DNA from 3 places in the Nocardioides sp. LMS-CY genome. Region 2 is predicted to be linked to each of the others. Evidence: predicted binding sites of a transcription regulator. Region 2 holds the regulator's gene; each other region holds the start of a gene.
The links. The regulator LexA, encoded in region 2, represses DNA repair genes until DNA is damaged. The targets are predictions, from matches to a motif close to TCGAACANNTGTTCGA.
Positions count from the first base shown of each region.

Region 1: the regulator LexA is predicted to act here: its motif matches at 5,984-5,999, upstream of KM427_RS03920 (HNH endonuclease signature motif containing protein).
Region 3: the regulator LexA is predicted to act here: its motif matches at 2,825-2,840, upstream of KM427_RS17140 (HNH endonuclease signature motif containing protein).

Region 1 is NZ_CP076104.1:809,941-817,124, forward strand. It holds gene KM427_RS03885 (TerD family protein) at 1-378, shown strand, start outside; gene trpS (tryptophan--tRNA ligase) at 375-1,343, opposite strand; gene KM427_RS03895 (acetoin utilization protein AcuC) at 1,528-2,715, shown strand; gene KM427_RS03900 (helix-turn-helix domain-containing protein) at 2,900-3,103, shown strand; gene KM427_RS03905 (30S ribosomal protein bS22) at 3,235-3,336, shown strand; gene KM427_RS03910 (NAD-dependent epimerase/dehydratase family protein) at 3,352-4,398, shown strand; gene KM427_RS03915 (lysophospholipid acyltransferase family protein) at 4,391-5,521, shown strand; gene KM427_RS03920 (HNH endonuclease signature motif containing protein) at 6,011-7,184, shown strand, end outside.
Region 2 is NZ_CP076104.1:1,346,546-1,353,729, reverse strand. It holds gene nrdR (transcriptional regulator NrdR) at 1-116, opposite strand, end outside; gene KM427_RS06465 (hypothetical protein) at 528-884, shown strand; gene KM427_RS06460 (LysM peptidoglycan-binding domain-containing protein) at 1,074-1,481, opposite strand; gene lexA (transcriptional repressor LexA) at 1,759-2,475, shown strand; gene KM427_RS06450 (phosphatase PAP2 family protein) at 2,581-3,441, shown strand; gene KM427_RS06445 (MXAN_6640 family putative metalloprotease) at 3,506-5,083, shown strand; gene KM427_RS06440 (ATP-dependent DNA helicase) at 5,108-7,099, opposite strand; gene KM427_RS06435 (SGNH/GDSL hydrolase family protein) at 7,159-7,184, opposite strand, start outside.
Region 3 is NZ_CP076104.1:3,585,716-3,592,899, reverse strand. It holds gene KM427_RS17155 (septum formation family protein) at 1-110, opposite strand, end outside; gene KM427_RS17150 (septum formation family protein) at 121-891, opposite strand; gene KM427_RS17145 (flavodoxin family protein) at 943-1,425, opposite strand; gene KM427_RS17140 (HNH endonuclease signature motif containing protein) at 1,571-2,806, opposite strand; gene leuA (2-isopropylmalate synthase) at 3,546-5,258, shown strand; gene KM427_RS17130 (hypothetical protein) at 5,277-6,089, opposite strand; gene KM427_RS17125 (MinD/ParA family ATP-binding protein) at 6,086-7,184, opposite strand, start outside.

The DNA of each region.
Region 1 (7,184 bases), 540 kb from region 2:
TTCTACAACAACCACACCACCCGGGACGGGTCCGTCGAGCACCTCGGCGACAACACCAGCGGGAGCGGCGAGGGGGACGACGAGCAGATCCTCGTGGACCTCGACCGGGTGCACCCGCAGATCGACACGGTCTTCCTGCTGGTGACCAGCTACCAGGGTCAGACGCTCGAGTGGATCGCCAACGCCTACTGCCGCGTGGTGGACGAGCGGGACGTCGAGCTGGCCCGCGTCACGCTCACCCTCGGCATCCCCGAGACCGGCGTCGTGCTGGCCCGGATCGGTCGCAGCGGCGACGGCTGGCGGCTCCGCGCCCTGGCCGAGCCGGTGCCGGTCAAGCTGCCGACCGAGTCCGAGCGGGCCCTGAAGCGGCTCCTCTAGAGCCCGATCGCCGCCTCGGCCGCGGCGAGCACCGGCGCGGTCACCGCCCGGCAGCGCTCGGCGCCGGCGCGGAACACCCCGTCGACGTGCGCCGGGTCGGCCGCGAGCTCGGCGTACCGCTTCTGGAGCGGCTCGAGCTCGGCGACGACCGCGTCGGTGACGGCCCGCTTCAGGGCGCCGTACGTCGTGATGCCCTCGGCGCTGCCGCCGCACGCGGTGAGGATCTCCAGGAGGTTGGTGACGCCGGGCTTCGCCGGGTCGGACCGGACGGCGCCGGTGCCGGTGTCGGAGTCGGTCACCGCGCGCGCCACCTTGCGGCGTACGACGTCCGGCGGGTCGAGCAGCGCGATGACCCCGGCCGCGGACGCGTCGGACTTGCCCATCTTCCGGGTGGCGTCGTCGAGTCGCATCACCCGCGCGCCGGCCGCCGGCACCGCGACCTCGGGGACCGTGAACACCGGCCCGTACGCGTTGTTGAAGCGGATCGCCAGATCGCGGGTCAGCTCGACGTGCTGGCGCTGGTCGGCGCCGACCGGCACCTGCTGCGGGCGGTAGAGCAGGATGTCGGCCGCCATCAGCGCGGGATAGGTGTAGAGCGAGACCCGGGTCGAGTCGACCCCGCGCCCCTTCTCCTTGAACTGGATCATCCGGTTGAGCTCGCCGGTGTACGCCGTGCACTCGAGCAGGTAGGCCAGTTGGGCGTGGGCCGGCACCCGGCTCTGCAGGAACAGCGTCGACTCGTCGAGGCCCGCGGCCAGCAGCAGGGTCGCCATCTCGCGGACGGTGTCCCTGAGTCGGGTTGGCTCGTGCGGCGTGGTCAGCGCGTGCAGGTCGGAGATGCCGTAGAAGCAGTCTGCTTCGTGCTGCCCGCGGGCCATCGGGCGCAGCGCGCCGAGCAGGTTGCCGAGGGTGAGGTGCCCGCTCGGGGTGAGCAGCGAGAGGTTGCGTCGATCGGGGTGGTTCATGGGATCTCCTGGGATGAGAGCCCACGGGTCGGGACGTGCGAACGGCCGCCCGTGGGCGGCCGTTGGAAGGTGTGCTGGAGTCAGCGCAGGTCGGTGGGCCGCCGTCAGGCGGGCCACCACGCGGTGGTACGGAACGTGGAACGCAGCGTCAGCACGCATCCAGCCTAGCGGTAGCGTCCGTCACATGCCTGCCTGTCCCGGACCGGCGACGGTCGTCTTCGACCAGAGCCTGACGGAGTACGACTTCGGACCCGAGCATCCGATGTCGCCGCTCCGCGTGGACCTCACGATGCGGCTCGCGACCGAGCTGGACGTCGTGGGCGACCGGCTGCGCGTCGTACCGGCCCCGATCGCGAGCGAGGACGTGATCGCGACCGTGCACCGCCCCGAGCTGATCGAGGCCGTGATGCACGCCGGGCGCGACCCGATGGCCGTCGACGGCGTGCACGGGCTCGGCACCGACGACAACCCGGTCTTCCGCGGCATGCACCACGCGACCGCGCACATCGTCGGCGCCAGCGTGGAGGCGTTCCGCCAGGTGTGGAGCGGGGAGTCGCTGCACGCCGCCAACATCACCGGCGGCCTGCACCACGCGATGCCCGACCGGGCCAGTGGCTTCTGCATCTACAACGACGTCGCGATCGGCATCCAGAGCCTGCTCGACCAGGGCGCCGAGCGGATCGCGTACGTCGACGTGGACGTCCACCACGGGGACGGCGTCGAGCGGGTGTTCTGGGACGACCCGCGGGTGCTCACGATCTCCCTGCACGAGACGGGGCAGATGCTCTTCCCCGGCACCGGCTTCCCGCGCGACCTCGGTGGTCCCCGGGCGCTCGGCTCCGCGGTCAACGTCGCGCTGCCGCCCGGCACCGCCGATGCCGGCTGGCTGCGGGCCTTCCACGCGGTGGTGCCCCCGCTGTTGCGCGAGTTCAAGCCGCAGGTGCTGGTCACCCAGCACGGCTGCGACTCCCACGCCGAGGACCCGCTCGCCCACCTGATGCTGACCGTCGACGGCCAGCGCGCGGCGTACCTCGCGCTCCACGACCTCGCCCACGAGCTGTGCGAGGGCCGCTGGGTCGCGACCGGCGGTGGTGGCTACGCGGTGGTCGACGTCGTGCCGCGCGCCTGGAGCCACCTGCTCGCCATCGTGAGCGGCGTGCCGCTCGACCCCGACTCCGAGACGCCGGCGGGGTGGCGCGAGCACGTCCGCGAGCGGCTGGGGCGGGTGGCTCCGATGCGGCTCACCGACGGCCGGAGTCCGGCGTACCGGGACTGGCGCGACGGCTACGACCCCGAGGCCTGGCTCGACCGGGCCATCCACGCGACCCGCATGGAGGCGTTCCCGCTGCACGGGCTCGACCCGCTGCCCTGACCGGGACGAACTACACCGGAGAAGTTCTGGCGGCCGATGCAAGCGGACACGCCGTGTCCCGGGTGTATCTTTGGTGAAGCCCTTCCCCATGAGTCACATCAGGCCCTATTCTCACGGATGCGTGGCGCGTGCGATCGCCGGTGGGGAAGCCGGTGGCGCGCCAGACAGAAAGAATCGGTGCACGATGGCTACCAGTTCCGGAGACATCAACGACTCGAAGTTCCTCACCGTCGCCGAGGTGGCGGCGATGATGCGGGTCTCCAAGATGACCGTCTACCGGCTCGTCCACGGTGGCGAGCTGCCGGCCGTTCGCGTCGGCCGCTCGTTCCGCGTCCTCGAGTCGGACGTGGACGAGTACCTGCGCAAGAGCTTCTACAGCGCCGGCTGAGCCGGACCGCGCAGGACCCTCTGGGTCTCGGCTGGACCGGTCGATTCTGCCGGGTGGGCTCACCCGGATAGGCTTGGCCGGTCCACCGGGTCCGTCCGGCGGACGGCTGTACAGCTGTCGAAAGGTATCCCGTGGGTTCTGTCATCAAGAAGCGGCGCAAGCGCATGGCCAAGAAGAAGCACCGCAAGCTGCTGAAGAAGACGCGCGTCCAGCGTCGCAAGCTCGGCAAGTAGGCCACCGCTCGCCGCATGGGCAGCGCCGGCAGGGTCGTCCTCGTCACCGGGGTCTCGCGTGACCTCGGCCGGCGGTTCGCGCGCGCTGCCGCGGCAGACCCGGACGTCGCGAGGGTGATCGGCGTCGACGTCGTACCGCCCCGCGGCGACATCGGCGACGTCTCGTTCGTCCGCGCCGACATCCGCAACCCCGTCATCGCGAAGGTCATCGTCAAGGAGGACGTCGACACCGTCGTCCACATGAGCGTGATCGCGACCCCCGGCAGCGCCGGCGGCCGCAACACGATGAAGGAGCTCAACGTCATCGGGACGATGCAGCTCCTGGCCGCGTGCCAGAAGGCACCGGGGCTGCGCACGCTCGTCGTGAAGTCGACGACGACGGTGTACGGCGCGAGCAGCCGCGACCCCGCCATGTTCACCGAGGACATGGAGCCGCGGCGGGCGCCCCGCTCCGGCTACGCCAAGGACGTCGCCGAGATCGAGGGCTACGTCCGCGGCTTCGCCCGGCGGCGACCCGACGTGTGCGTCACGCTGCTGCGCGCGGCCAACGTCATCGGGCCGCACGTCACCAGTCCGATCACGTCGTACTTCCGGCTGCCGGTGATTCCGACGGTGCTCGGCCACGACGCACGGATGCAGTTCCTGCACGAGCAGGACCTGCTCGAGCTGCTGCTGCACGCCATCCGTTCCGAGGTCCCCGGCACCTTCAACGTCGCCGGTGACGGCCTGCTGATGCTCTCTCAGGCGTTGCGCCGTCTCGGGCGGCCGACGGTGCCGCTGCCGCCGTTCGCGGTCGGCAACGTCGGCTCGATCCTGCGCTCGGCGCGGGTCGCCGACTTCTCCCCGGAGCAGACGGCGTTCCTCACCTATGGCCGCGGCGTCGACACCACCCGGATGCGCACCGACCTCGGCTTCGAGCCGGCGTTCACCACCGACGGTGCCTTCGCCGACTTCTCCGCACCCCTCGCGGCGAGCGGGCGCCCCGCCGAGCGGCTGCTGGCCGGACTCGCCGACCGGCTGCCCGCCGCGGACCCGACCCTGGCCGGGAGCGACCGTGGCTGACGCCGAGGTGATCCCGATCGGCACCCGGGGCCGCCCGGGGCGCGGCACCGGCACCGCACCCTCCTCGGCGGCGCGCGGCCTTGCCGCGAACGGCGCCAGGCCGGCGCCGAAGCCGGCGAAGAAGCAGGCGCCCCAGAAGCAGTCGGCCACGGCCGCGCCCCGGCCGAAGCCGGTCGAGGAAGCGGTGGTCCGCGAGCCGGTCACGACCGACGAGCCCACCCCCGCGGGCGGGATCCCTGCCGCCGAGTGGCTGGCGGCGTTCCAACAGGCCGCGGCCGAGGTCTTCGGCGAGGAGTGGGAGCCGCAGCTGGCGAGGTTCCTGGCGTTCCTGCGGCGCCGGGTCACCGGTGACTACGTCGTCGACGAGTACGGCTTCGACGCCGAGGTCACCGAGCGCTTCCTGATGGCCACGCTGCGTCCGATCGCCCAGAAGTGGTTCCGCATCGAGGTGCGTGGCGTCGAGAACATCCCGGCCGACGGCGGCGCCCTGGTCGTCTCCAACCACTCGGGCACCATCCCGGTCGACGGACTGATGACGATGGTCTCGATCCATGACGAGACCGGTCGGTTCCTGCGCCCGCTCGGTGCCGACCTGGTCTTCCGGCTGCCGTTCGTCGGCTCGATGGCGCGCCGCAGCGGTGCCACCCTGGCCTGCAGCGAGGATGCCGAACGGATGCTGCGCAACGGCGAGCTCGTCGGCGTCTGGCCCGAGGGCTTCAAGGGCATCGGCAAGCCGTACGCCGAGCGCTACAAGCTGCAGCGCTTCGGCCGGGGCGGCTTCGTCTCCGCCGCGGTCCGCACCGGAGTCCCGATCGTCCCGCTCTCGGTCGTCGGCGCCGAGGAGATCTACCCGCTCGTCGGCAACCTCCCCTCGCTCGCCCGCCTCCTCGGCGTCCCGTACATCCCGATCACGCCGTTCTTCCCCCTCCTCGGCCCGCTCGGCCTGGTGCCGCTGCCATCGAAGTGGCTGCTGGAGTTCGGCGAGCCGATCCGCACCGACGAGTTCGACGCCGGCGCCGCCGACGACCCGATGCTGGTCTTCAACATCACCGACCAGGTCCGCGAGACCATCCAGCAGACGCTCTACACGCTGCTGATGCAGCGCCAGTCCGTCTTCCGCTAGTCGCGACGGTCGAGGAAGGCGCGCTCCCGGTGGTTGAGGAAGGCGCGCTAGCGCCTGTCTCGAAACCACCACCCAGCACCCGACCCGCCACATCCGCCGACGCAGCAGGGTTTCGAGACGGTTGCTAGCGCAACCTCCTCAACCACCGTCCTCAGGGGGCACGGTGGTTGAGGAAGGCGCGCTCCCGGTGGTTGAGGAAGGCGCGCTAGCGCCTGTCTCGAAACCACCCGCCGGTGTCGGGGGAGTGTCGGCGTGCTCCCGCGGACCCGTTCGGCGCCTATCGGGACGACGCCGACCGGTGGTCGGGACGCGGGATGCGTTCGTGGTGGTTTCGAGACGGTTGCTAGCGCAACCTCCTCAACCACCGTCCTCGGGGCCACGGTGGTTGAGGAAGGCGCGCTAGCGCCTGTCTCGAAACCACCACGAACCTGGGCGAAACACGCCGCCCAACCCCTTATGTGATCGAACAATTGTTCGATACAATGAGATATGGCGATGATCTCGGACACCCACCTCGACCCCACGGTCGACACCGGTGCCATGTCCGAGATGCCCGCGATGCCCGCGATGCCCGATGTGTCGGGGATGAGCGAGGCGGAGCTGGTGGACGCGATCCGCGCCCTCGAGGACACCAAAGCGAAGGCCTGCGCGGTCCAGGCGCGGTTGACCCGGGTGCTGGATGCGCGGGTGAAGGCCCGGCACGCCGACCAGGGGGTGCCGGCGGCACGGCGGGGGCGGGACGTGCCCGGTCTGGTGGCCTACGCCCGCCGGGAGTCCCCCGCGCGGGGCACGCGGTTGTTGGGGTTCGCGCACGCCCTGGCCGAGCTCCCCTCGACGGAGGCCGCGCTGGCGGCCGGGGTGGTGTCGGAGTGGCGGGCGATCCTGATCGCCCGCGAGACCGCCTGCCTCCAACCCGGACACCGGGCGATCGTCGATGAGCAGCTCGCCGCCCCCGGTCCCGACGGCGCCTATCGGTTCGAGGGGTGGGGCGACCGACGACTCGTCGCGCAGACCCGGGCGCTGGTCGCCGGCCTGGACCCGGCCGCGGTGGTCGACCGCCGCGCGAAGGCGGAGGCCGACCGGCACGTGAGCCTGCGGCCCGCGCCGGACACGATGGCCCGGCTTTCGGTGCTGCTGCCGGTCGCTCAGGGTGTCGCGGCCTACGCCACCCTGACCCGGGCCGCCGACCAGGCTCGTGCCCAAGGCGACTCCCGCAGCCGGGGTCAGGTGATGACCGACACCCTCGTCGAGCTCGTCACCGGACAGGCCACCGCGGAGGGGGTCCCGGTCACGATCAACCTGACCGTCTCCGACCACACCCTCCTCGCCGGCGGACACCAGCCCGCCTGGCTGACCGGCTACGGCCCCCTGACCGCCGACCACGCCCGCGACCTCGCCGCCACCGCCCTCGCGCAGGCGCAGACGGCGCAGACGGCGCAGACGGCGCTGCGGCGGCTCTACGTGGCCCCCGAGACCGGCACCCTCGTCGCGATGGAATCGAAGGCCCGGGCGTTCCCCAAGGCCCTCGGCCTGTTCCTCGAGCTCCGCGACCAGACGTGTCGCACCCCCTGGTGCAACGCCCCGGTCCGTCACCACGACCACATCACCGACCACGCCCACGGCGGCCCCACCTCCGCCATCAACGGCCAAGGCCTCTGCGAGC
Region 2 (7,184 bases):
GTGAACCGGCGCTCACAGGCCGAGCAGGCCCGCCGGCGGCGGATCGAGCCGCCGTCGTCGGCGACCCGGGAGTCGAGGACCCGGGTGTCGGTGTTGCGGCAGTACGGACAGTGCATCGGGCCCCTCCTCCCTTCGGTCTCGCCCAGCCTCCGCACGCTGCCGCCCCCTCCGCGCGGTGTCCCGGCGGGGTGGGTGTGGCTGTGGAGAGCTGGGGCTTTCCCTGTGTACAACAAGCAGTTCGCTGTGAGTCATCCACCGTCCCCTGTGGAACTAGATGTGGATAACTACATCGTTGTAAGTACTAGATGTAGTGGTAACCGTACGCCCCGGCGAAGGGCGATGCAAGGGCAGGTCGAGGTGGTTCTGACCGGTCCGTCCCGCCACCCGCAAAGCCGCAGGTCAGGGCCGCAGCGGCCGGGCGACACGGGCTCCGGAACCGGCGCGTCGCCCCCCGATGGGGGCCGGCGACCGGGCGGATGCCCGGGAAGCCTCCCCCGACCGCTGGGTCGATCGGCCACAATGGCCGGGTGCGGGGTGCGACGGGTGGGAAGCGAGCCGGGTCGCGCCGTGGACCCCGGCGCAGGCGGACCTTCCAGCCGGCCCTGCTGCTGCTTGCGCTCGGCATCACGGCCTGCGTCGTGGCCTGGGGGTACCTCGTGTACGCCGCGATCGACTTCGGCGCCACCGCCCGGGGTGGCGACGACCGGGCCTGGTGGTTCCTGGCCGTCGCCTCGGTCGGCGCCGTCGCCTGCCTGTTCTTCGGGATGATGCTGCTCGCCCGACTGACCCGGCGGCTCGGGATCACCGAGCCACCCGCGCCCCGCGGCACGGCGGACGCCGAGGAGGCGCCGCGACCGATCGGCGGGCGACGGGCCGCGCGCTAGGACGGGGCACGCTAGGACGGGGCACGCTGGCCGGGTCCGGCAGCTCCGCCACCGGGCCCGAAATACCTCGAGGGGCGGAGCCGAACGGCCCCGCCCCTCGTCTTCCCCGGTCTCGCCGGCCGGGGTCGAGGCGGCCGGCGAAGTCTTGGGTGGCCCCGGTGGCGAACGTCAGCGCACCGGGGTCGGATGTCAGCCGACCGGGACCAGCAGCCGCTGACCGGCGACGAGCATCCCGGAGTCGAGCGCGTTGAGCTTCTCGATCCGGTCGATCATCGAGCGGACGTCACCGTCACCGGCGGCCACGGATGCGATCTCCCAGAGGGTGTCGCCCGGGCCGACCTGCACGACCGCGGTGGGCTCCGGCGCGCCGGAGTTGCGGGTGGCGACCGACCCGCCCGCGACGACCACCCCGAGGGCGAGCACGGCGAACAGCGCGAGCACCACGACCACCACCCGGCCGCGCCGGGTCAGCCGGACCCCGCCGTCCGTGTGGCCGGAGCGACCGCGGAGCGCCCGCTCCACGGTGGGGTCGAACGTCCGGTCGATCGTCCGGTCGATCGTCCGGTCAATCGTCGGGTCGATCGTCATGGTGCTCATCTGGTGACCTCCTGGGGAAGTGGCCCCGCTCCGGGGCCGTCGGTCCGTGTTCGTCGAGAGCAGTTCTAGTGGCGGCCACCGACAGTCCCGGAGGAGCCGATCCGGACACCCACTCGATCAGTCGTTCGATCGAACACGTGTACGACGTTAGAGCATCTGTTCGAACGACACAAGGGTCCAGGCGAACATTTGTTCGACGCTCGTACGGGGTCGCGGGCTCGACACGCCGTTCGAACAACTGTTTGAAGACGGCGGCCGAACGGGCTAACGTCGACCCATGGCCAAGAAGATGACGGTGCGAGAGCTGCCCGACGGCCCCGCGGACGCGACCGGGCTCACCCCGCGACAGCAGCGCGTGCTCGCGACGATCAAGGACTCGATCGAGAAGCGGGGCTACCCGCCCAGCATGCGCGAGATCGGCGAGGCGGTCGGGCTGACCAGCTCCTCCAGCGTGGCCCACCAGCTGAAGACGCTCGAGGAGAAGGGCTTCCTCAAGCGCGACCCCAACCGGCCCCGCGCCCTGGAGGTCTTCCTGCCCGAGGTGATGGCGGCCCGCCGCTCCCTCGGCGCCGCCGAGGAGTCGTCCTACGACGAGACCGGCCTCGGCGACAGCGTGCCCGCCGCGTCCTACGTGCCGCTGGTCGGTCGGATCGCCGCCGGCGGACCGATCCTGGCCGAGGAGCGCTACGAGGAGGTCTTCCCGCTGCCCAAGCAGCTGGTCGGCGACGGCGAGCTCTTCCTGCTCGAGGTCTCCGGCGACTCGATGGTCGAGGCCGCCATCTGCCACGGCGACTACGTCGTCATCCGCAAGGAGCAGACGGCCGAGAACGGCGAGATCGTGGCCGCGCTCATCGACGGGGAGGCCACGGTCAAGACGCTGCAGCGCAAGGACGGAAAGGTGTGGCTGCTGCCGCACAATCCCAACTACGATCCCATCGACGGCACGAACGCCACCATCCTCGGCAAGGTGACCGCCGTGCTGCGACGGGTCTGATCGACGCGATGTACTCCCCCTCGGGGAATTGCCCGACCAGACCTCGGGGTTGACTCGGGGAGGATCCCCGATGGCACGGGAGGGCTGATGGACGACGGTGGTGCTGTGACGACAGCACCTGCGATCGCGCCCAGGCGGCCCCTCCCCCGCTGGGCCCGAGGCCTCCTCGAGCTGCTGTTGATCCTCGGGCTCTGGGTGCTCTACAGCCTGGCCCGACTGCTCGCCGACACGTCCATGCAGCCGGCGCTCGACCGGGCCAACGACCTGCTGCACATCGAGAAGCTGATCGGCATCCACTGGGAGACGCCGCTCAACCAGCTCTTCACCGACCACCGGGTGCTCGGCCTGGCCGGCAGCTACTGGTACGCCACGCTCCACTACGTCGTGACCGCCGCGGTCCTGGTCTGGCTCTGGCGCCTCGGCGCCGACCGCTACGGCCCGGCCCGCCGCGCCCTGGTCATCGCCACCCTGCTCGGCCTGCTCGCCTACCTGTTCATGCCGACCGCCCCGCCCCGCTTCATCAGCGGGTACGTCGACGTGCTCAGCCTGCACGCGGCCGACGGCTGGTGGGGCGCCGACGCCTCCGCGCCCCGCGGGGTCGGCGGGCTGACCAACGAGCTGGCGGCGTTCCCCTCCCTGCATGCGGGGTGGTCGCTCTGGGTGGCGCTCGCCCTGCAGGTGTACGCGACCCGCAAGTGGGTCCGCGTGCTCGGCTGGATCTACGCGATCGGCACCGCGGTCGTCATCGTCGGCACCGGCAACCACTGGGTGATCGACGCGATGGTGGGCTGGCTGGTCGTCCTGGTCGGCTGGGTGGCCGCGCAGGCGATCGGCAAGGTCCCGCTGCGCTGGCCCCGGCGCCGACGGGCCGCGGTCGCCCCCGACCGTCCACCCTCCGAGCCGGATCCGCTCGAACGACTGGCGGACGAGCGGCCGTCGCGCGAGGACACCTCGGTCCTGGACTGACGCCGCCCACCTCGTCCGGGGTGGCGGTTGGGCGATTCTTGGTGCCGTCGGGGACAGTAGGGCAATGCGCTCCCCCCTCGGACGACGTCTGCTGCCCGCGACCGTCCTGCTGACGCTCGCGCTCGAGGCCCTCGTCGTCGGGAGCCTCGCCGCACCGGCCGGGGCAGAGCCCGAGAGCCCCGCGTCCACCTCGACCTCCGACTCCCCCGACGCCGCCGCGGCGGCGCTGGAGGAGGTGCAGGAGCTGCTCGCGCCCCAGGCGACACCCGCCCCGGCACAGCGGCAGGCGACCGGCGACGACACCGAGGAGCAGACCGGACGCGACCTGACCCTGGCGCTGCGCGAGCTGCGGCTGCGCATGGACGACCTGTCGGCGGCCGACCGCGCCGCGGCCCGCCGGGTGACGAAGCGTCCCAGCGCCGACGTCTACCGCGACTTCGGGTCCGCGCGGGTGCACTGGCGCTCCACCGACACCGCGATCACGCCGCGCTGGATCAAGAAGGTCGGCTCGGTCGTCGACCGGGTGCTGTCGACGTACGCCAAGGCGGGCTACCGCACCCCGAAGTCCGACGGGGCCCGCGGTGGCGGCGACGGCCTGCTCGACATCTACCTGGTGGACTTCGCGGCCGAGCAGCAGTACGGGCTGTACGGGTACTGCGACACCGACGTCGCCCCGCCGGCGGAGGGCCCCTACGACACCTGGGCCTACTGCGCGCTTGACCACACCTTCCAGGGATTCCCGCGCAAGCCGATCCAGAGCCTGAAGGTGACCGCGGCGCACGAGCTCTTCCACGCCGTGCAGTTCGCCTACGACTACAACGAGGACGCCTGGTTCATGGAGGCGACCGCGGTGTGGGCGGAGGACGAGGTCTACGACCGGATCAACGACAACCTCCAGTACCTGCCGATGAGCCCGATGCGCCAGCCGCGCCAGTCGCTCGACCAGTTCGGGGACTCGCTGCGCCACTACGGCGCGTGGATCTTCTTCCGCTACCTCAGCGAGCGGTTCCCCCGGTCGCAGGGCCGGATGCCCGTCATCGTCCGCAAGATCTGGGAGCGCGCCGACGGCTCCCGCAACGGGCCCGACGACTACTCGATCCAGGCTGTCAGCAAGGAGCTCGCGAGCCGCGGCACCGACCTGCGCCGGGTCTACGCCCAGTTCGCCGACGCGAACCGCCGTCCCCGCCGCACCTACGAGGAGGGCCGCAGCTACCGGGCCGCGCCCACCCGGGCGCACACGTTCACCCCCGCCAGCCACGACACCGGCTGGCAGCAGGTCCGCGTCAACCACCTCGCCAGCACCACGCTGAGCGTGCGCCCCGGGCCCGAGCTGAAGCAGCGGCGACTCCGGGTCGCCGTCGACCTGCCCGCCAAGCGACGCGGGTCGGCCGCCGTCCTCACCTGGTACGACGAGCAGGGCCGGGCGCACCGGACGATGGTGCGCCTCTCCCGGAAGGGCGTCGGCACGGCCGAGGTGCGCTTCGGGAGCGGCCGGGTGCGCCGGGTCGACCTGACGCTCGCCAATGCCAGCATCCGCTCGCGGTGCTGGCAGGGTCAGGTCGACGGCGTGGAGTACTCCTGCCGCGGCCTCCCGCGCGACGACCACTCCCGGATGCGCTACCGGATCCGCGCCGTCCGCTGAGGCGCGGCCCGACCCGCGGGCGGCCTACGCCTGCGCCAGCCGGCGCAGCGCCTGCCGCACCAGCGCGGGATCGGTGGTGGTCCACATCGGCGGCAGGCTGGCCTTGAGGAATCCGCCGTACCGCGCGGTCGCCAGCCGCGGGTCGAGCACCGCGACCACGCCGCGGTCGGTGTGGGTGCGCACCAGGCGGCCGGCGCCCTGGGCGAGGAGCAGCGCGGCGTGGGTCGCCGCGACCTGCATGAAGCCGTTGCCGCCGGCCTGGTCCGCGGCCTTCTGCCGGGCGCTGAGCAGCGGGTCGTCGGGGCGCGGGAACGGGATCCGGTCGATGAGCACCAGCTGGCAGGTGTCGCCGGGGACGTCGAGGCCCTGCCACAGGCTGAGCGTGCCGAAGAGGCACGTGTGCGGGTCGCCCACGAACTGCGCCGCGAGCTCGGGCAGCTGCGCCTCGCCCTGGGCCAGCGTGGTGAGGTGGGGCAGCCGCTCGCGCACCACCTCGGCGGCGGCGTCGGCCGCGCGACGGCTCGAGAAGAGACCCAGCGTGCGGCCCTCGGCCGCGTCGACCAGCTCGACGATCTCGTCGAGCGTCGCCGCGCCCATGCCGTCGCGGCCCGGCGGCGGCAGGTGGCGGGCGACGTACAGGATCGCCTGCTTGCCGTAGTCGAAGGGGCTGCCGACGTCGAGTCCGCGCCACGGCATCGCGTCGCCGGTCGTCGGCGGGGCCGGCTCGCCCTCCGCGACCCGCTCGCTCGGCTTGAGCCCGACGCTGGTCGCGACCGAGGAGAAGTCGCCGCCGAGCATCAGCGTGGCGGAGGTGAAGACGACGGTCTTGTCCGACAGCAGCTTGTCGCGCATCGGACCCCAGACCTGGAGCGGCGCGACGCACAGCCTCGGTGGCATCCGCTCGGTGCCCTCGGTCAGCCAGAGGACGTCGGAGTCGAGGTCGGCGGCCATCCGCTCGGCGGTCGCGAACACCTCCTGCACGGCGCCCTTCGCCTGCTGGCGACCGGCGTCGCCGCCGTCCTCCTCCTTGTCGTTGCCCCTGGGGTACGCCGAGGCGCAGGCCCGCGCGGCGTCGCGCACCAGCACGAGCGCGTCGGCGAGATCCTGCGGGATCGCGTCGAACCGGCCCGGCCGGGCCTCGGACATCGCCGCCCGGAGCGCGTCGGCCGCGTCGGCCAGGTCATCGGCCTCGGAGCCGTCGACGTGCCGCTGGCTGCGCCGAGCCGCCCGCTCGACCTCCGCCGCCCAGAGTTCGTCGGTGGCCGCCTGGGTCACCCGCGTGGTGAGCTCGTGGGCCTCGTCGATCACGACCACGTCGTACTCGGGGATCATCGGCACGCCCTCGATCGCGTCGATCGCGAGCAGCGAGTGGTTGGTGACGATGAGATGGGAGCGCTGCGCCTTCTCCTTGGCACGCTCGGCGAAGCACTCGATTCCGAACGGGCACTTGGCGGCACCCAGGCACTCGCGGTGGTTGACGCTGACCTGGCGCCACTCGCGGTCGGTGTGCCGCGGGGCGCCGTCGCGCTCGCCGGTGCCGCCCTCCTCGACCTGCGCCTCGGCCCAGGTGCGCAGCTCGAGGACCTTCTTGCCGAGCGAGCCCTCCGGCAGCACGACGTCGAGGGCACCCTGGTCGTCGGGCACCCCCTCGCGGATGCGGTGCAGGCAGGCGTAGTTGGAGCGGCCCTTGAGCACGGCGTACGACGTGTCGACCCCGCTGCCCTGCACCGCCTCGACCAGCCGTGGCAGGTCGCGCTCGACCAGCTGGTGCTGGAGCGCGAGGGTCGCGGTCGCCACCACCACCCGGTCGCGGTGGAGCAGGCTCGGCACCAGGTAGGCCAGGGACTTGCCGGTGCCGGTGCCGGCCTGGACGAGCAGGTGCTGCTCGCTCTCCATGGCCTCCGTCACGGCCTCGGCCATCCGCACCTGGCCCGTGCGCTCCTGCCCGCCGAGCGCCGTCACCGCGGTGTGCAGCAGCTCCGTCACGGCGGGGGTCACGGTGGGAGCGTCGGGCACCCGAGAACCCTAGCCCCGGCCACCCCCGGCGGCGCCGGCCGTCCCCAGGCCCGGGCCGGTCAGACCAGGCCGAGCGCCGCGAGCC
Region 3 (7,184 bases), 2.2 Mb from region 2:
CTCGCGGTAGCGGACGGGGTCGACGAGCCCGCCGTCCGATCCGGCTCGTCGCCGCCGCTGCACCCCGCGAGCAGCAGGGCGCCGGCGAGCACGAGCACGGCGTACCTCATCGGGCTGCCCTCACTGGGTCGTCTTGGCCCAGCAGACCGAGCGCCGATTGCCGGCCTGCCACTCGGCCTCGTGGAACCACGTGTAGCCGAAGTCGTAGTCGACGGGGTAGTTGAGCCACGCGCCCACGGACCGGGAGCAGTAGTCGCGGGTGGTCACCTCGGCCAGCCGGTCGCCCGGGTACTCGTCCTTGGCCGCGCCGAGGGAGATCGTGGTGACCGCCCGCCAGGTGTGCGGCTGGTTGCACGGCACCTTCACCGAGCCCGCGACCGTCTCGCCGTCGGCGCAGACCATCCAGGCGTCCTTCGGCCGGCCGAGCAGCAGGCCCCGGGCGCTCGTCGGCAGGTCGACGTACTCCTTGCTCTGCTCACCGCCGCCGACCACGTCGCAGCGGTACCAGCGGGCGCCGTCGTCCCACGCCTCCTGGGTGGGGCGGAACCACGCCCAGCTGACCACGGTGCGCATCACCAGGCTCTCGTCGGCGCCGAGGAAGTCGCGGAACGAGCCGGTGCACTTCTGGTAGGCCCAGGCGCCGAGCTGCTCGTCGTCGTAGTCGACGTCGTCGAAGTCGCTGGGCAGCTCGCCCACCGCGTAGGTCTCCGCGGTGTGCGACTCGGAGCACGGCACCGACGGGCTGCTGTTGGCGGGCTGGGCGACGTCCTCGGGCGAGAGCACCCGGCAGGCGCCGAGGTCGGGGGCCGCCATCTCGGCCGGAGCGGTGGTGTCGTCGCCGCAGGCCGTGAGGGTGAGCGCCGCCATGACAGCGAGCACGGCGAGGCGCACGCGGTCTCCTCTCTGCCTCGGTTCCGGACCGCGCGATCGTACCGCTGCCCCTCAGCTCAGCAGCGCGGCCAGGGTCCCGCCGAGCTCGTACGCCGACTCGCGGTGCCGGTCGGTCACGTCGCCGACCACCTCCAGCACCTCGGCCGCCTGCACCCACGGGAGCGCGCCGACGATCGACTGCACCGACCGGACCGCGCCCGTCACGTCGTACCGCCCGTGCACCCAGAGCCCGTACGGCTTCTTCCCCGGCCCGGTGCCCGCGGCGGAGCCGTCGTCGGCCAGCGCGCCGCCGGCCTCGAGGAAGATCGTGTCGAAGAAGTGCTTGAGCGCCCCGCTCATGTAGCCGAAGTTGGCCGGCGTCCCGAGCAGGTAGCCGTCCGCCGCCAGCACGTCCTCGGCGTCCGCATCGAGGGCCGCCCGGACCACCACCTCGACCCCCTCGATCTCGTCGTCGTGAGCCCCGGCCAGCACCGCGTCGGTCAGCGACCGCACCGTCGGCGTGGGGGAGTGGTGGACGACCAGGAGCCGGCTCACCGGGCGAGCGCCTCCCGCTCGACGGCGATGAAGTGCTCGTGGGTCACGGACACGGGCGCAGCCATGCGCACGAGACTAGTCACATGTCGCTACCGCCGCTTGAACATGGCAGCAGCCCCACCGGCCGGGGCGGGTGGGGTGTGGGTCAGCGGATTCGTCGTCTGGTGAAGGTGTGGTCGACGTCGTAGATGTCGCCCGACGGACTGGTCCATTCGAATCGGGTGCGGGTGAGGCGTCGGTAGGTCCAGTGGCCGTGGGTCTTCATCCGATGGTGCAGGCGACACAGCGGGGCGAGGTTCCACGAGCTCGTCGCGCCGCCCTGGTCGAAGGGTTCGATGTGGTCGAGGTCGCAGCGGCGAGCGTCGCGCGTGCAGTGGGCGAACACGCAGGTGGGAGTGGTCAGGATCGCCTGCTCCCGCTGCACCGCGGTGGGCCGGTAGGAGTCGGTGGCGAGCTCGTCGTCGAGGTCGACGACCGGGCGGATGGAGACCCTGGCGCCCGCGTAGCGGCACCACTCGGCGAGCTGCTCCCGGTTGGTCGGACCGACGCCCTCGATGGTGACGATGTCGTGGGCCTCGGCCGGGGTGTGGTGGGCGTAGATCACCAGTTCCCGGCTGGTGGCTGTGCCTTGTCCGGTCAGGAGGCGGCCGGTGGCCATGGCGCGGCGGGTGTCGAGGTCGAGCTCGGGGAACTCCTGGAGTAGCTCGTGAGCGCCGGCCGCGACCTGTGCTTCCAGCGCGAGGGCGTCGGGGTAGTCGAGCAGTCCGTGCACCGGGACCAGGCCGTTGTTGGGACGGACGCCGGTCAGCTCGATGTCGAGGTGCTGCTGGCTCCACCGGTCCAGTCGGGTCATCTCGAAGTGCTCGTCATCGCACTCCGCGACCGCGGCCTCGACCGCCCGCTCGATCTGCGCGAACGAACAGCGGTCCAGGACCGGGGCGAGGTGGGTGTCGACGTACGCGGCGCCCGACATGGTGAGGCGGTGGGTGCGCTCCGTGACTCGGCGGGCCTTCCACACCGGCACCTCACCCGCCTGGACCCGCGCCCAGGTCTTCGGGAGCCGGTGCTTGCACTCCAACGCGGCGCCGATCAGGTCGCGGCCGGCGCGCGTGGAGATCCCGATCGCGGCCGCGAACTCGCCGATCGCGAACTCCGACATCCCCGGCGCACCCTCGCCGGCGAGGGCCACGGGCTGGTCGCCGTGCATCTCCAGGAACCCGTCCGCGTCCACCACCGGACCTTCCGCCGGCGCGGGGTGCTGTGCGGCCCACGTCGCGGCCAACTCGAACCGAGCGGCCTCCGCGGACCGGATGGTCGACGTGAGGTCCCGGGCAGCCGCCAGCACCGGATCAGTCACGGTGGTGTCGGTGCGTCGGGCCATACCACATGCTACATCGATTCGAACATGTGTGCTAGATCTGGTCTAGCTTTCAGGGTGGTTTCGAGGCTCGCTGCGCTCGCACCTCAACCACCGTGGAGGCGGCGCGGTGAGCCGGGGAGCGGCGTTGGCCCGAGGCCGCCGTACCCGCTGTTTGGTGCCTGTGGGTCGGAATCGGAGCGGACCCGTAGGCCAAGGCGCACGCGGGTCGGGTGGTTTCGAGACAGGCGCCAGCGCGCCTTCCTCAACCACCGTCGAGGTGGGCGGTGAGCCGGAAGGCGGCCGCAACCCAGCGCTCGCCCGGTCCCGTAGGTGGGCGCGCATCGGATGGTTTCGAGGCTCGCTGCGCTCGCACCTCAACCACCGTGGAGGCGGGCGGTGAGCCGGGGAGCGGCGTTGGCCCGAGGCCGCCGTACCCGCTCTTGCTGCCTGTCGGTCGGAACCGGAGCGGACCCGTAGGCCAAGGCGCATGCGGGTCGGGTGGTTTCGAGACAGGCGCCAGCGCGCCTTCCTCAACCACCGTGGAGGCGGGCGAGCCCCGAGCCACCCGCAACCGGGACCTTGCCGGGCGCGCGGGGAGCGGGGTGCGTTAGAGTGGCGGCATCATGACGCGCAGCCTCCTCCTTCGCTGCCGCAGCGAGGTCTGAGCCCCCACTACGGGGAAAGAGTCCGGACCCCCTCGCTGCGGAGTGATCGCGTGCGCCGGCCCGACCGCGAACCAGACCCAGCGAGGACCCCGATCATGATTCCCCAGCAGAAGACGAGCGGCATGCCGTTCCAGCGCTACCGCCCGTTCCCGCCCATCGACCTGCCCGACCGCACCTGGCCGTCGAAGGTCATCACCGAGGCGCCGCGGTGGCTCTCCACCGACCTGCGCGACGGCAACCAGGCGCTCATCGACCCGATGAACCCCGCGCGCAAGATGACGATGTTCAACCTGCTCGTGAAGATGGGCTACAAGGAGATCGAGGTCGGCTTCCCGAGCGCCAGCGAGACCGACTTCGCGTTCGTGCGCCAGCTGATCGAGGGCGACCACATCCCCGACGACGTGACGATCTCGGTGCTGACCCAGGCGCGTGAGGACCTCATCGAGCGCAGCGTGCAGTCGCTGGTCGGCGTACCCCGCGCGAACATCCACCTCTACAACGCGCTGGCGCCGCTCTTCCGGCGCGTGGTCTTCCGGGCCAGCAAGGACGAGATCAAGGACATCGCTGTCCGCGGCACCGAGATGGTGATGAAGCACGGCGAGGCCCACCTCGACATGACCGTGATCGGCTACGAGTACAGCCCCGAGATCTTCACGAGCACCGAGCTGCCGTTCTCGGTCGAGGTCTGCGAGGCCGTGAGCGACGTGTGGCAGCCCGAGGACGGTCGCGAGATCATCCTCAACCTGCCCGCGACCATCGAGGTCGCGACGCCCAACGTGTACGCCGACCAGATCGAGTGGTTCGGGCGCCAGCTGACCCGCCGTGAGAACACCGTGATCTCGCTGCACCCGCACAACGACCGCGGCACGGCGGTCGCCGCGACCGAGCTCGCGATGATGGCCGGCGCCGACCGCGTCGAGGGCTGCCTCTTCGGCCACGGTGAGCGCACCGGCAACGTCGACCTGGTGACGCTGGGCATGAACCTCTTCAGCCAGGGCATCGACCCGATGGTCGACTTCGCCATCGAGGGCGGCATCGACGAGATCCGCCGCACGGTCGAGTACTGCACCAGCCTGCCCGTGCACCCGCGGCACCCGTACGCCGGCGACCTGGTCTACACGGCGTTCTCGGGCTCCCACCAGGACGCGATCAAGAAGGGCCTGGAGGACCTCGACCGGCAGGCCACCGAGCAGGGCGTCCCGGTCGGCGAGCTGCCGTGGGAGGCGCCGTACCTGCCGATCGACCCGAAGGACGTCGGCCGCACCTACGAGGCCGTGATCCGCGTCAACAGCCAGTCCGGCAAGGGCGGGGTCGCCTACATCCTCAAGGCCGAGCACAAGCTCGACCTGCCGCGGCGCGCGCAGATCGAGTTCAGCCGGGTGATCCAGGAGCGCACCGACGCCGAGGGCGGCGAGATGTCGCCGGAGGCGATCTGGGAGGTCTTCTCCTCCGAGTACCTCACCCGGGAGACGCCGCTCCAGCTCAACTCCGTGCACACCTCGTCGGCGGCGGGGGAGAAGGACGCGCTCGACGTCAACGTGTACGTCGACGGCGAGATCCAGTCCCTGCACGGCGAGGGCAACGGGCCGCTGTCGGCGTTCGTGGCGGCGATCAACGAGCTGCCGCAGCAGTGGGACGTGCGGGTGCTCGACTACGCCGAGCACGCCCTCTCGGCCGGCGGCGACGCGCTGGCGGCGGCGTACGTCGAGTGCCTCGTGCGCGACCAGGTCTACTGGGGCGTCGGGGTCGACGCCAACATCGTCACCGCCTCCCTGAAGGCCGTGATCAGCGCCGTCAACCGCGCCTGAGCGACGCCACCGGCGGGGTCAGCGACTGAGCTCCACGTCGGAGTCGGCCGAGACGGGTACGGCGCCGAGGTCGCCGGCGACCAGGTCCTCGAGCGTGCCCAGCGCGACGTCCGCGCTGCGCTGGGCACGCCGCTCGGCCTTCACCCGGCCCCGGCGCGCCACGGGAGCCGGCGGCTCGGTCGTGTCGTCGCTCGGCGAGGCGCTCGGGCTCGTCGGGGCCGGCGACGGCTCGGCGGGCTCGGGGACCGCCACCGGCACCGGTGTCCGCAGCGCCGCCGCCTGCTCGGCGACCCAGGCCCGCAGCGCCGCGAGCGCCTCACGGGAGAGCCGGTCCGCGTGCCGGGAGGCCACGACCACCTGGTAGGCGACGCCGGTCGCCCGGCAGGACTCGCACGCGGCGGTGGCGGCGAGGGCCCGGTTGTTGGGCACGATCGTCGGCACGCCGCGCAGGACGACTACCTGCACCGACAGGGCGGTCGCGGCGCACTGCCCGCAGCCCTGGGTCCAGGCCGTGGCGGTGTTGTCCAGGCGGGCCTCCCCACCCCGGCTGACGTAGAGGACCTGCAGGGCGGTGCCGGCCGCGTCGCAGCCGTCGCAGGCCGCCGAACCGGTCGCGACGACGTCCGCCTTCACGGAGCGCCAGCGGGCGACGTCGGACCCGAACGCGTCGTCCGTGACGGCCGGCTCGGCGGCGGACGCGTTGGCACTGGCCACCAGGTCGAGGTCACGGTCCAGGGGGTCCGGGTGGGCGGCGGGCGCCGAGGTGCTCGCCGCGGTCAGCACCAGGACGCCGGCGAGCACGGTCGACGTGATGAGGCGCCGGCGCGTCACGGCCGGTCACCCATCTGCACGAAGTTGTCGGCCACCGCGGCGGCGATGTCCACCAGGCTGTCTCGGGTCTTGCGGTGCAGTGCGGACATGTCGGTCAGTGCTCCTTGCTCGAGGGCGTCGTCCCAGGGGACGGTCACCACGTGTTCACATCGCTTCTCGAAGTGACGCCGCATCAGGTCGGGCGGGGCGGCACCGTTGCGTTGGGCGTTGACGACGACGACCGCGCGGGACACCAGGTCGTCGAAGCCGTGCTCGTCCATCCAGTCGAGGGTGAGCGCGCCGGCTCGGCCCCCGTCGATGCCGGGGCGCACCACCAGCACGATCTGGTCCGCCTCGGTCAGGAGGCCCTGATTGGCGCTGTCGAGGATGCCGGTCCCGGTGTCGAGCACGATCAGGCTGTAGAACCGGTCGAGGATCTGGACCAGCCGGTGGTAGTCGTTGCGGTCCAGCGCCATCCAGATCCGGGGGTCGTCGTCCGAGGCGAGCACCTCCAGGCGCGACTCGATCGCCTGCGCGGTGTACGAGCGCAGCGTCGCGTAGCTGGTGATCGTCTCGAGATCCCGCAGCACGTCGGTGATGGTGCGGTCGTGCGGAGGGGCGACCCGGTGGGCGAGGTTGCCGGCGTCGGGGTTGGCGTCGACGGCGATGACCCGGTCGCCCCGCAGCAGCGCGAACGTGCTGCCGAGCGCCAGCGAGATCGTGGTCTTGCCGACGCCGCCCTTGCGGCTCATGACCACGACCCGGCGCGAGCCGGTGATGGGCGTGCGCAGCCGCCGCTCGAGCTCGTGCCGGCGCTGCTCGACGGCGCTGGGCCCCGGGTTGAGCAGGTGGCCGCTGCCGTCGTACACGACCCGGCGCCAGCCGCGCTCCGGGACCGGCGCCTGCGGCCGGTACATGATCGCGTCGGTGAAGTCGGCGGCCGAGAGCGCTAGCGGCGGGTCGGCGGCCGGGAGGCCACCGACGTCGGTGTCGAGGCCGATCCGCTCCTCCCAGGTCCCGAATCGCGTGGCGATCCGCGCGCGCGTGAGGGCGGTCAGCGAGGTGGCGAGCCGCCACAGCATGACGGCGATCCCCACGAGCGGCACCAGGATCAGC